DNA from 3 places in the Streptomyces sp. NPDC013455 genome. Region 2 is predicted to be linked to each of the others. Evidence: riboswitches for the same ligand, from Rfam matches in the RefSeq annotation. Region 2 holds a riboswitch; each other region holds the start of a gene.
What was found. Region 2 has a riboswitch for cobalamin ahead of metE (5-methyltetrahydropteroyltriglutamate--homocysteine S-methyltransferase). Riboswitches for the same ligand answer to the same signal wherever they lie in the genome.
Positions count from the first base shown of each region.

Region 1: linked by a shared signal. The riboswitch ahead of ABZ576_RS30180 (cobalamin biosynthesis protein) and the one ahead of metE (5-methyltetrahydropteroyltriglutamate--homocysteine S-methyltransferase) in region 2 are both predicted to bind cobalamin.
Region 3: linked by a shared signal. The riboswitch ahead of ABZ576_RS26260 (HoxN/HupN/NixA family nickel/cobalt transporter) and the one ahead of metE (5-methyltetrahydropteroyltriglutamate--homocysteine S-methyltransferase) in region 2 are both predicted to bind cobalamin.

Region 1 covers NZ_JBEYCX010000024.1:105,220-109,625, forward strand. The annotation lists gene cobN (cobaltochelatase subunit CobN) at 1-343, opposite strand, end outside; gene ABZ576_RS30175 (cobyric acid synthase) at 340-1,848, opposite strand; gene ABZ576_RS30180 (cobalamin biosynthesis protein) at 1,845-2,789, opposite strand; cobalamin riboswitch at 2,890-3,031, opposite strand; gene ABZ576_RS30185 (hypothetical protein) at 3,325-3,552, opposite strand; gene ABZ576_RS30190 (inorganic phosphate transporter) at 3,587-4,406, opposite strand, start outside.
Region 2 covers NZ_JBEYCX010000006.1:242,654-247,059, forward strand. The annotation lists gene ABZ576_RS13280 (endonuclease/exonuclease/phosphatase family protein) at 59-988, shown strand; gene ABZ576_RS13285 (peptidase) at 1,147-2,124, shown strand; cobalamin riboswitch at 2,351-2,575, shown strand; gene metE (5-methyltetrahydropteroyltriglutamate--homocysteine S-methyltransferase) at 2,727-4,406, shown strand, end outside.
Region 3 covers NZ_JBEYCX010000018.1:147,423-151,828, reverse strand. The annotation lists gene ABZ576_RS26270 (glycoside hydrolase family 13 protein) at 1-867, opposite strand, end outside; gene ABZ576_RS26265 (metalloregulator ArsR/SmtB family transcription factor) at 948-1,298, opposite strand; cobalamin riboswitch at 1,377-1,596, shown strand; gene ABZ576_RS26260 (HoxN/HupN/NixA family nickel/cobalt transporter) at 1,622-2,737, shown strand; gene ABZ576_RS26255 (nucleoside hydrolase) at 2,773-3,738, opposite strand; gene thrS (threonine--tRNA ligase) at 3,770-4,406, opposite strand, start outside.

The DNA.
Region 1 (4,406 bases), on a different contig from region 2:
GCTCCAGCAGGTTCGCGGGCCCGCCCTCGACCAGGTACCGCAGCGCCTCCGCCACCACACCGGCCGGCACGGACGACTCGGCCATCAGCTCGGCGTCCGGCACGCTCTCGCCGCCCAGCAGCACGGTCGGGATGCCGGAGGCCTTCAGCGCGGCCAGCCCGTCCTCCCACGCCCGCTTGCCGCCCAGCAGCCGAACGACGGCGAGGTCGGCGCCCTCGATCAGGCCCGGCAGCTCCCCGGCGACGTCGACCCGGGTGGGGTTGCCGATGCGGTAGCCGGCGCCGGAGGCCCGGGCCGCCAGCAGATCGGTGTCGGCGGTCGACAACAACAACACAGTGCTCATGCGGGCGCTCCCGGTGGAATGAAAGGCAGTCCTTGCGGCGCGCCCGACTCGATGAGCCGCCAGAGCGCGTCCGTGTCCGCGTGCTGTTCGATCAGGTCGCCGAGCCGGTCGAGCTGCTCCTCGCGCAGCGTGGCGAACGAGGTGTCCGGCGCGGGCACGAAGCGGCGGCCCGCGGCGGCGGCCACCTCGCGCAGGAAGGCGCGCCGGAAGCCGTCCGACTCCAGCGAGCCGTGCCAGTGGGTGCCCCAGGTCTGGCCGACCCGGCAGCCGTCCAGGAAGCGCTCGCCCCCCGTGACCTCGGCCACCCCGTGGTGGATCTCGTACCCCTCGACCCGCTCACCGAGGGCCTCGCCGGCCGGCCGGGTGAGGGTCTTCTCCCGGGCGAAGCGCACCCGGACGGGGAGTACGCCGAGCCCGTCGACCGCGCCGGCACGCGACTCGACCTCGTCCTCGATGTGCTCGCCGAGGATCTGGAAGCCGCCGCAGATGCCGAGGACGGGCCGGTGCTCGGCGGCCCTGCGGACCAGGGCGTCGGCGAGACCCCGCTCCCGGAGCCACGCGAGCGCCCGGACCGTGCCCCGGGTCCCCGGGACGACGACCAGGTCGGCGTCGGTCAGTTCCTCCGGCCGGTCCACGAACCGCACCACGACGCCCGGTTCGGCGGCCAGCGCGTCCACATCGGTGAAGTTGGACATCAGCGGTATCGCGCACACGGCGACCCGCAGCACGTCCTCGCCGACCGGGGGAGCGACGGCGGACTCCCGGACGGGCGCCCGCAGCGACACCCCCATCCCGTCCTCCTCGTCGATGCCGAGCCCGTGCCGGAACGGCAGCACGCCGTACGTCCGCCGCCCGGTCAGCTCCCGGAGCATCTCCAGCCCGGGCTCCAGCAGGCCGACATCGCCCCGGAACTTGTTCACCAGGAACCCGGCGACCAACTCCTGGTCCTCGGGCGACAGCAGGGCGACGGTCCCGAAGAAGGAGGCGAAGACGCCCCCGCGGTCGATGTCCCCCACCACCAGCACGGGCAGCCGCGCGTTGCGCGCGATGCCCATGTTGACGATGTCGGTCCGCCGCAGATTGATCTCGGCGGGACTCCCCGCCCCCTCACAGATCACCGCGTCATACGTGCCCCGCAGCTCCGCCAGGCAGTCCAGGACCGTGCCGAGCAGCCGCTGCTGGCGTCCGCCGTGGTAACCGCGGGCGCTCAGCTCCCCGACCGGCTTGCCGAGCAGCACCACCTGGCTGCTCTGCTCGCCCCCGGGCTTGAGCAGCACCGGGTTCATCAGCGCGGTCGGCTCCAGGCGGCAGGCCTGGGCCTGCATCGCCTGCGCCCGCCCGATCTCGGCGCCCTCACGGGTCACGAACGAATTGAGGGACATGTTCTGCGCCTTGAACGGCGCGACCTTCACGCCCTGGCGGACCAGCCAGCGGCAGATGCCGGCCGTCACGACGCTCTTGCCGGCGTCCGAGGTGGTGCCGGCGACGAGGAGACCACCGTTCACTTCCCACGTCCTTTCAGGAGTCGGCGTGCGGCGAGTGTGGTGCCGAGGGCGAGCAGGCCGACGCGGCGGGAGAGCCGTACGGCCCGCTCGATGTCGCCGGCCCGGACGGCCCGTCCCGAGGCGCCGTTGAGCACCGGGCGGTGTTCGACCCGGCCGCCGTAGGAGAGGGTGCCGCCGAGGCGGACGCCGAGCGCGCCCGCGAACGACGCTTCCACCGGGCCCGCGTTGGGGCTCGGATGCCGCGCCGCGTCCGCCCGCCACGCCCGCACGGCGCCGCGCGGATCGGGTCCGGCCAGTACGGCGAGCACGGCGGTCAGCCGCGCCCCCGGCCAGCCGGCCACGTCGTCGAGCCGGGCGGAGGCCCAGCCGAACCGGAGGTGGCGCGGCGACCGGTGACCCACCATGGCGTCCAGGGTGTTGACCGCCCGGAACCCGAGCAGCCCCGGCACCCCGGCCACGGCGCCCCACACGAGGGCGCCGACGACGGCGTCCGAGGTGTTCTCCGCGACCGACTCGACCACGGCCCGGGCGATGCCGTCGGCGTCCAGCGCCTGCGGGTCGCGGCCGCACAGATGGGGCAGCCGGGCCCGGGCCGCCTCGACGTCCCCGGCCTCCAGGGCGCGCCCGATGGCACGGGCCTCCCGGGCGAGCGAGGTACCGCCGACGACGGCCCAGGTGGCGGCGGCGGTCAGTGCGAGGGAGGCGGTACGGGAGGGGCGTACGGCGCGTGCGGCCAGCGCCCCGAGGGCGACGGCGCCGCCGGCGCACACGGTGGTGTGCAGGGCGCCCCAGCCGCGGTGGTCGTGCCACAGCGCGCCTTCCACGGCCCCGGCCGCACGGCCGAACACGGCGACCGGGTGCCCGCGGCGCGGATCGCCGAGGAGCAGGTCACCGAGGAGGCCGGCGGCGGCGCCGTACGCGTACGTGCGGTCGGCACCCATCGGCTCAGCCGGCCGTGGGCACAGGAGCGGGCCTGGTATCGGTCCTCGAACGGCAGCCGAGCATGGCGATATGTGTCCTCACTCAGGGTGTCCGCGCCCTGGTTCGACGTGAATCGGCGGCGAGAGTTCCTGGCTCCCGGGGATGGCTCCCCGGTGACAGTGGCGGGACCGCGCCGGATTCGCACCGGCTTCCTCTTCTGCCGCCGTTATGGCCTGGGCAGTCCACCACGCACCCGGAACGGCCGTCAACTTGCCTCTGACCTGGGATGCCGGACTGTGCTGAGGCCCACACCGGCAGCCCGCCGCGGGGCGTCGGGGGACCGGGGCGCGACGAGAACCGCTCGGGGGAGCGGCCTGCACCGATCCGCCCCGCACCCCCCGCACGGAGACCGGCTCCGCGGGCGCGTACGCCTCGCCACCGCGGGTTCCCTCCGTGTCCGTCACGCCCTCTCGGCTCCCGCGCCCGGACACGCGTCGGCCCTGCCGGGCCACCGCCGCAGCGGGCCCGGCAGGGCCGGCGTCGTGTTCCGGGCGGTCAGCCCTTGGCGACGATGAGGTGGATGCCGTACGCCACCGCCGCCGCGCAGGCCGCGAAGCAGACGTAGGCGCCGGTGACGGCGAGGCCGGCGGAGCCACCCTGTGCGGTGGCCTTCTCGCGCCGGTTCAGGCCCGCGATGCCGAGCGTGAACAGGGTCACCAGGCCGACGCTGAACACGAGGCTGGCGCCGAAGACGGAGCCGAGGGCCGCCCAGTCGATCTTCATGGGGATGCTTCCTTCAGTAACCGTGTGCTCGGGGTCAGACCGTGGCGGCCGGCGGAGCGGCCGGGGCCGGCTCGGCGGCCGGGGCGGGGATCGTGGCCGTCAGGTCCTCGGTGACCGCGCCGACGGGCGGCGGGGTCACGGCGGCGATGGCGGTGGTCACCACGCCGGCCGGCTCGTCGGTGTCGGCCATCACGTTGGTGTGGTCGACGACCTCGCGGCGGGAGATCTTCCAGATGGCGGCGCTGGCGGCGACCAGGAAGACGGCGACGGCGGCTGTGCCCCAGTCACCCAGGTCGGTGACGGCCTCGGCGCCCGCGCCGACCAGCGCGGCGGCCGGGAGCGTGAGGCCCCAGGCGATGAACATGCGGGTCGCGGTCGACCAGCGGACGACGCCGCCCTTGCGGCCGAGGCCCGCGCCCATCACGGAGCCGGAGACGACGTGCGTGGTGGAGAGGGAGAAGCCGAGGTGGGAGGAGGCCAGGATGGCGGTCGCGGCGCTGGTCTGCGCGGCGAAGCCCTGGCGCGGCTCCAGGTCGGTCAGGCCCTTGCCCATGGTGCGGATGATGCGCCAGCCGCCGATGTAGGTGCCGAGCGCGATGGCCAGGCCGGCCGAGAGGATCACCCAGGTGGGAGGGTTGGAGCCGGGCGCGATGGCGCCGCCCGCGATCAGCGCGAGGGTGATGATGCCCATCGTCTTCTGCGCGTCGTTGGTGCCGTGGGCGAGGGAGACCAGGCCGGCGGAGGCGATCTGGCCGGCGCGGTAGCCCTTGCGGGTGGCCTCGCCGTCGGCGGTTCCGCCGATGCCGTACGAGAACCGGGTGGCCAGCAGCGACGCGAGACCCGCCACGATCGGC
Region 2 (4,406 bases):
CGCCGGGCCGCGTCCCGTCACCCGGGTGCGGGCCCCGGCTCGTGATCTGGAGGGTGCCGTGGACCGAGTCGACCGCACGACCCGCCGGCCCGCTCACCGCGCGCCGCTCACCGCCGTACTCGCCGCCACCGTCGCGCTCGGCACCACCGTCGCACTCGGCACGCTGTCGCCGGGCGCGGCCGCGGCGGGCCGGGCGGCCGGCACCGGATCCGCCGCGGCCGCCCCGCGGGCTCCGCGCGTACCGCTGCGTGTGGCGACCTACAACATCCACGCCGGTGCCGGACAGGACGGCGTCTTCGACCTCGACCGCACGGCGGCGGCGATCCGGGACCTCGACGCCGACGTGATCGGCCTCCAGGAGGTCGACGTGCACTGGGGTGCCCGGAGCGGTTTCGCCGACGAGGCCCGGGAGTTGGCCCGGCGCCTGTGCATGCGGGTCTTCTTCGCGCCGATCTACGACCTGCCGCCGGACCCGCCGGGCGGGGAACGGCGGCAGTACGGCGTCGCGGTCCTGAGCCGCCACCGGATCCTCGACGCGCGCAATCACGAGATCACCCGGCTGTCCACCCAGACACCCCGTCCGGTGCCCGCCCCCGCGCCCGGCTTCGCCGAGGTGACGGTCACGGTCCGGGGCGCCCGTGTGCACGTGTACGCGACGCACCTGGACTACCGCACGGACCCCTCGGTCCGGCGCGCCCAGGTCGACGACATGCTGCGCGTCCTGGCCGAGGACCGCGGCCCGAAAGTGCTCCTCGGCGACTTCAACGCCGAGCCGGCCGCGCCCGAACTGGCCCGGCTGTGGGGGCCCTTGGCCGATGCCGCGCCGGACGGCGGCAAGACCTTCCCGGCGGCCGACCCGGTCAGACGCATCGACCTCGTGACCGTCTCACCGGAGGTGACCGTCACCGGCGCGGACACGCCGGGGACCACGGCCTCCGACCACCGCCCGGTGGTGGCGGACCTCCTGCTGCGCCGCCGCGGCCGGTGACGGAGGCGGGAAGGGCCCGCGAGAACCGACCTTTACGTGCTCCTGACAAGTCCGCCTTTCCGTGGCACCCTGCCCTCACGCACGTCGATCCGCACCGCTCTTCGTTCCCCCACCCTGCCCGGACCCGACCGGTCCTGGCACGGCAGAAGGAGACCTGTGTGAGACGCCATCGCACTGCCGCGGGCATTCTGCTGGCCGTCGGAGCCCTGTTCACCGGCGGCCTCGTGCACGCCGGGGCCGCGAACGCCACGACGGCTCCCGGACCGTCGGCCGCGGCCCACACCCCCTCGGCGGCCGAGCAGCACAAGGCCCGCACCTTCTGGACCGCCGAGCGCATGCGCGGCGCCACCCCCCTCGACCTGCTGCTGACCAGGAAGGCGGCGGACAAGGAACTCAAGGCCCCTCGGAGCAGCGGGCGTTCCACCACGGTCGCGCCCACTCCCGCCCTCGCCTCCTTCCCGCAGGCCGGTGCCCCGTGGACCGGCGGCGGTGCCGTCGTGGCGACCTCCGGGCGGGTGTTCTTCACCTTCCAGGGGCGCACCGCCTCGTGCACCGGGAACGCGGTGACCAGCCAGAACGCCAGCACCGTCATCACGGCCGGCCACTGTGTGAAGTACCAGGGCAGCTGGCACACCAACTGGGTCTTCGTCCCGGCCTATGACAACGGCAACGCGCCGTACGGGCAGTGGACGGCGGCCAAGACGCTCACGACTCCGCAGTGGGAAGCGAGCGAGGACATCAACTACGACGTCGGCGCCGCGGTCGTCGCCCCCCTGAACGGCGCGACGCTCACCTCGGTCGTCGGCGCACAGGGCATCCAGTTCAACGGCGGCTACAACAAGCCGATGTACGCCTTCGGCTTCCCCGCCGCGTCGCCGTACGACGGCACGAAGCTCATCCACTGCAGCGGGAACAGCTCCAAGGACTTCCTCTTCTCGCAGGATCACAGCCTCGCCTGCAACATGACGGGCGGATCCAGCGGTGGCCCCTGGTTCACCGGCTTCACCGAGGCGACCGGCACCGGGCTCCAGGTCTCCGTGAACAGTTTCGGCTACACGTTCCTGCCGAACCGGATGTTCGGTCCGTACTTCGGTGACGTGGTCAAGGCCCTGTACGACAAGGCCCAGGTGTCGTAGCGCCCCCCGCCCGGGGAACCGGCCCCCGCGGCAGCCGCGCCACGCCGGGCGTGCGCCGCCGCGGGGGCCGGTCGTCCGCCCGATGTGCGGGATCACCGGCGGTGCCGGGAGGCCCGCGCCGCACCCGCCACGCAGCCGTGACCGGCTTGACCCTCGGTTCCGTCCCGTGTTCCACGTCACCTTCCGGATGCCGGACGTGACCGCACGCTCTCCCGGACGGCCCCGTAGGCTGAGCCGTGCAGCTGGTTCGCCCCGTCCGCCAGGCGGGATGCGTCGTAAGAGGGAACCCGGTGTGAATCCGGGACTGCCCCGCAGCGGTGAGCGGGAACGACCGCCGTCATACGCACTGGGCCCGGCGTACAGGGCCTGGGAAGCGACGGCCAGTAGGTGTCCTCACATCGTGAGGACGTGCCCGCGAGTCCGAAGACCTGCCGGCCGCCCGCGTGCGGACCACTCGTGCGCGGACATCCCGGTGACCTCGCGGGCGGTCGGCGTGCACACCGGACGGACGGCCACGGGCCGCTGCCGTCCGGTTCCTCACCCCTTCGCGTCCGCGTCCCGTCCCCGGGATCTCAGGGATTCATCTCGCGAAGGAGATCTCCGTGACCACCACGTCCGCAGCCGCGGCAGCACGGGCCACCGTGTACGGCTACCCCCGCCAGGGCCGGCACCGGGAACTGAAGAAGGCGGTCGAGGGCTACTGGAAGGGCCGCGTCGGCGCCCACGAGCTGCACGCCACCGGCGCCGAACTGCGCCGCTCCAACTGGCTGGAGCTCGCCGGGGCCGGCATCCACGAGGTCCCGACCGGCGACTTCTCGTACTACGACCACGTCCTGGACACCACGGTCATGGTGGGCGCGATCCCGGCCCGCCACCGGGCGGCCGTCGAAGCGGACGCCCTGGACGGCTACTTCGCCATGGCGCGCGGCACGCAGGACGCGGCTCCGCTGGAGATGACGAAGTGGTTCGACACCAACTACCACTACCTGGTGCCCGAGCTCGGCCCGGGCACGGTGTTCGCCGCCGACCCGGGCAAGCAGGTCGCGGAGCTGAAGGAGGCCCTCGCCCTGGGCCTGACCCCGCGGCCCGTGCTCCTCGGGCCCGTCACCTACCTGCTGCTCGCCAAGCCCGCGCCGGGCGTGGCCGCCGGCTTCGACCCGCTCACCCTGCTCGACCGGCTGCTGCCCGTGTACGCCGAGATCCTCGCGGACCTGCGCGCGGCCGGCGCCGACTGGGTGCAGCTGGACGAGCCGTCCCTGGTCCAGGACCGCACCCCGGCCGAACTGAACGCCGCCGCCCGCGCCCACCGCGCGCTCGGCGCCCTCACCGACCGGCCGAAGCTGCTGGTCGCCTCCTACTTCGACCGGCTCGGCGAGGCTCTGCCGGTGCTGGCCAAGGCACCGGTGGAGGGCCTGGCCCTGGACTTCACGGGGCCGGCCGCCGCCAACCTGGACGACCTCGCCGCCGTGGGCGGCCTGCCCGGCAAGCGTCTGGTCGCCGGTGTCGTCAACGGCCGCAATGTCTGGGTCGACGACCTGGAGAAGTCCCTGGCCACGCTCGGCACCCTGCTGGGCCTGGCGGACCGGGTGGACGTGGCCGCCTCCTGCTCCCTGCTCCACGTGCCGCTCGACACCGCCGCCGAACACGACATCGAACCGCAGATCCTGCGCTGGCTCGCCTTCGCCAGGCAGAAGACCCGTGAGATCGTCACGCTCGCCAAGGGGCTCGCCCGCGGGACCGACACCATCGCCGCCGAACTGGCCGCCAACCGCGCCGACCTGGCCTCCCGAGCCGGCTCGCCGATCACCCGCGATCCGGCCGTCCGGGCCCGGGCCGCGGCCGTCACCGGGGACGACGCCCGCCGCCGTCAGCCGTACCCCGAGCGCACCGCCGCCCAGCGCACACTGCTCGGCCTGCCGCTGCTGCCGACCACCACCATCGGCTCCTTCCCGCAGACGGGCGAACTGCGCACCGCCCGCGCCGCTCTGCGCGCAGGCCGGATCGACAGGGCCGGCTACGAGGAGCGCGTCCGGGCCGAGATCCGGGAGGTGATCGGGTTCCAGGAGAAGGCCGGGCTGGACGTCCTGGTCCACGGGGAGGCCGAACGCAACGACATGGTCCAGTACTTCGCCGAACAGCTGACCGGCTGCCTCGCCACCCAGCACGGCTGGGTCCAGTCCTACGGCACCCGTTACGTCCGTCCCCCGATCCTCGCCGGTGACATCTCCCGCCCCGAGCCGATGACGGTGCGCTGGACGACGTACGCCCAGTCCCTCACGGAC
Region 3 (4,406 bases), on a different contig from region 2:
GTACAGGGCGCGGCGGGCGTCGGGGACCCATGCCTCGGCCACGGCGGTGCGCGGCGGGTGGTAGGCGTCGAAGATCTTGCGCCAGTCCCGGTAGATCTCGTGGACCTCGTCCCGGTCCCAGTACGGGTGGCTGCCCGGCTCCACGTGCAGCAGGGCCTCCTCGCCGGTCGCGCCGATGTCGCCGACGTCCCGCAGCGGCTCGGCGAGGTCCTTGGCCAGGCCGTGGGCGACGTCGACGCGGAAGCCGTCCACGCCCCGGTCGGACCAGAAGCGCAGGGTGGCGCGGAAGTCCGCGCGGACCTCCTCGTTCTCCCAGTTGAGGTCGGGCTGCTCGGGGGCGAAGAGGTGGAGGTACCACTCCCCGTCGGGGACCCGCCGCCAGGCGCTGCCGCCGAACACGGACTGCCAGTCGGTGGGCGGGAGTTCGCCGTGCGCACCGCGCCCGGTCCGGAAGACGTACCGGTCCCGCGCGGCGGAGCCGGGCCCGGCGCGCAGCGCCTCCTGGAACCAGGGGTGCAGGTGCGAGGTGTGGTTGGGGACGAGGTCCACGACGACCTTCAGACCCAGCCGGTGGGCCTCGGCGACCAGGGCGTCGAAGTCGTCCAGGGTGCCGAGGCGCTCGTCGACACCGCGGTGGTCGGCGACGTCGTAACCGCCGTCGGCGAGCTCGGACGGGTAGAAGGGGCTCAGCCACAAGGCGTCGACGCCGAGCGTGGCGAGGTGGTTCAGCCGTTCGGTGATGCCTTTGAGGTCGCCGAGGCCGTCGCCGTCGGCATCGGCGAAGCTGCGCGGATAGACCTGGTAGATGACGGCCTGCCGCCACCAGTCGGGGTTCCTGGACGAGAGGTCCGGCGAGAGGTCTGCCATACGGGCTCCCAGGGGACGGACGACGGTACGGACTCTGTATCTGTCCACATTGCCCGGAAAAGCAACCTTCCAGCGGGCGGTCAGGGGCCGCAGTGCTCCAACAGGCCCTGTACCTGCGTGTCGACCACCCGGTAGCGCACCACCCGCCCCTGCTTCTCGCCCGCCACCACGCCGGCCGCCCGCAGCAGCCGCAGCGCCTGGGAGACGGCGGGATCGTTCATCCCCGTGGCGATCGCCAGGTCGGAGACGGCCAGCGGGCCGGTGCGGTGCAGGGCGAGCAGCAGTGCGAGCCGATTGGGGTCGGCGAGCAGGGAGAACCGGTCGGCCCAGGCGCGCAGCCGGGCCACGTCGCCGATGGCGGCGATCGCCTCGCACACCCGGTGACCGTCGATGGTCCGCCGGTCGGCTCGGTCGGCAGGCACGAGATGCATGCCGCCATCCTCCCAAACCCATATGTGATCTTGAATACCTGCACGGCTGAGCAGCTGTGCAGGGAGGGCCCGCGCCCCCTACTGTGGGCGGGCCGTGGTGCTCGGGAAGTCGATGCGAAGTCGACGCGGCCCTCGCCACTGTGATCGGGGAGTTCCCGTTCCGTCCGGCACCGCCGGGCCACTGGTCGTACGACTGGGAAGGCAGGAACGGCGGACGCACGACCCTCCCGCGCGCTCGGCTTCGCTCGCGCGGGGGCACCCGTAAGCCAGGAGACCGGCCACGGCAGCTCATGAAAGATCCACGAGGTGCTGGAGCTGACCGCATGAACCCGCCCGGGACATCCCTGCCCGAGTCCAGGCCCGCGTCCTTCCGCTGGCGACGCGAGGACACCGTCAAGACGGCCGGGCTGATGGCGGTGATCCTCGCCCTGCACGTCGTCGCCTTCGGCATCCTCTTCCTGCTCGTCGCGCCCGAGCGCTACGAGGTCGGCGACGAGGTCTTCGGCGTCGGGCTCGGCATCACCGCCTACACCCTCGGCATGCGGCACGCCTTCGACGCCGACCACATCGCCGCGATCGACAACACCACCCGCAAGCTGATGGCCGACGGCAAGCGGCCGGTGTCGGTGGGGTTCTGGTTCGCGCTCGGCCACTCCAGCGTGGTGGTGCTGCTGGCCCTGCTGATCGCGGGCGGCACCTCGCTCGCCGGGAAGGTGATGAACGAGGGCTCCGCCACCCACCAGGTGCTCGGCTTCCTCGGTACGACGATCTCCGGCACGTTCCTCTACCTCATCGCCGCCCTGAACCTGGTCGCCCTGGTGGGCATCCTGAAGGTGTTCCGGGCGATGCGTGCGGGCTCGTACGACGAGCGGGAGCTGGAACAGCACCTGGACTCGCGCGGCTTCATGAACCGCGTCCTCGGCCGGCTGACGAGGTCCGTGTCCCGGCCCGGCCAGATGTACCCGCTGGGCTTCCTCTTCGGCCTCGGCTTCGACACGGCCACCGAGGTCACGCTGATGGTGATGGCGGGCTCGGGCGCGGCGGCCGGCCTGCCCTGGTACGCGATCCTCTGCCTGCCCCTGCTCTTCGCCGCCGGGATGAGCCTGTTCGACACGCTCGACGGCACGTTCATGAACTTCGCCTACCAGTGGGCGTTCTCCAACCCGGTCCGCAAGGTCTTCTACAACCTGGCCATCACCGGCCTGTCCATCGCGGTCGCCTTCTTCATCGGCACGATCGAACTGGTCGGCGTGGTCCACGAGAAGTTCCACCTCGACGACCCGGTCACCGGCTGGGTGGCCGGCCTCAACCTGGACAGCGTCGGCTACCTCATCGTCGGCCTGTTCGTGGCGGTGTGGGCGGCGGCGCTGGCGTACTGGCGGCTGGCCCGGGTGGAGGAGCGCTGGACCGCCCGGACGCCGGCCGCCTCCGCCGAGTAGCCGGGGCGAGGCACCCCTGGGGGGTGTCCCACCCCCTAGCGTCGGACCGTCTCCAGGTACAGCTTCACGTACCGGTCGACGTCCACTTCCAACGCCACGTCGACCAGCGCCCGTTCGCGGCCGCCCTCGTGGATCTCGGACTCGCCGAGGCGGGGGCGGCGGTCGACGACGGTCTGGCCGCGGGACGGACCGGGGGCGAGGGAGACCTCGACCGGGAGGAGGCTGGTCGTGATGCCCGCCGGGTCGGCGACCGCGCACACCGCGCCGGCGTCGCCGAGGCCGCCCGCCTCCTCGGCCTCCGGCGGCTCGCCCTGGTGGGCCGGCCGGTGGGCGAGGAGCTCGCCGGCCAGGCGGGTGCCGGGCTCGCCGCTGGTCCGCAGCCGGTGCACCTCGTCGCTGCCCACGACGACCTGACGGAAGACGTCCAAGCCGTACATCGTGATCGGCACCCCGGCCGTGAGCAGGATCGCCGCGGCCTCGGGGTCGTGCCAGACGTTGAACTCCGCGACCGGCGTGGCGTTGCCGACCTCCACCGCGCCGCCCATGAACACGATCCGCTCGATGTTGCGGGTGACCTCCGGGTGGGTGCGCAGCAGCAGCGCGATGTTGGTCAGCGGGGCGGTCGGGACGAGGGTGACCGGCCGCGGGGAGGCGAGGATCTCGCGGTGCAGGAGGGTGACGGCGTCGACGTCCGCCGGGGCGCGGGTGGGTGCGGGCAGGCCCAGGTCCCCCATGCCGTCGGTGCCGTGCACGTGCCGGGCCGAGCGGGCCGGTTCGAGCAGCGGGCGCTCGGCGCCCCGGCCCACCGGGACGTCGGGGGCGCCCGCCTGCTCCAGCACGGTAAGCGTGTTGCGGACCACCCCGTCGACGTCGGTGTTCCCGGCCACGCAGGTCACCGCCCGCAGGTCCAGTCCCGGGTGGCGTACGGCGAACAGCAGGGCCAGGGCGTCGTCGACCCCGGTGTCGCAGTCGATGATCACGGGGATGGGCTGACCGGTCACGGCGGACTCCTTCCGTCGTGCCGACCTTAGATCAGGCCCACAGCGCGGTGCCGCGTGCCGCCACCCGTTCGGCGATGCGCGCGAGGAGGTCGCCCCCGGGCAGCGCACCGGGCCGGCGGCCGTCGCGCAGCCGCAGGGCGGCCAGCCCGGCGCCGGCCTCCCGCGCACCGATCACCGCCTGGTACGGCACCAGGCGCGCCGCGCGGACCCTGGCCCCCAGGGTGCCCTCCTCGGGCCCGGCGAGTTCGGCGCGCAGGCCGAGCGCGGCCGCCTCCCGGACCAGCGCCGCCGCCTGCTCCCGCTGGTCCTCGGCGACGGGCAGCACGGCCAGCTGGACCGGGGCCAGCCAGGCCGGGAGCGCGCCGCCGTGCGCCTCCAGCAGGTGGGCGACGGCCCGCTCGACGCTGCCGATGATGCTGCGGTGCACCATCACCGGCCGGTGCCTGGCGCCGTCGGCGCCGATGTAGTGCAGGTCGAAGCGGGCGGGCTGGTGGAAGTCGATCTGCACGGTGGACAGGGTGGCCTCGCGGCCCGCCGGGTCCGCGATCTGCACGTCGATCTTGGGGCCGTAGAACGCGGCCTCGCCCTCGGCCTCCTCGTACGCCACCCCGGCCTCGGCGAGCACCTCCCGCAGCAGATCGGTCGCCCGGCGCCACAGCCGCGGGTCG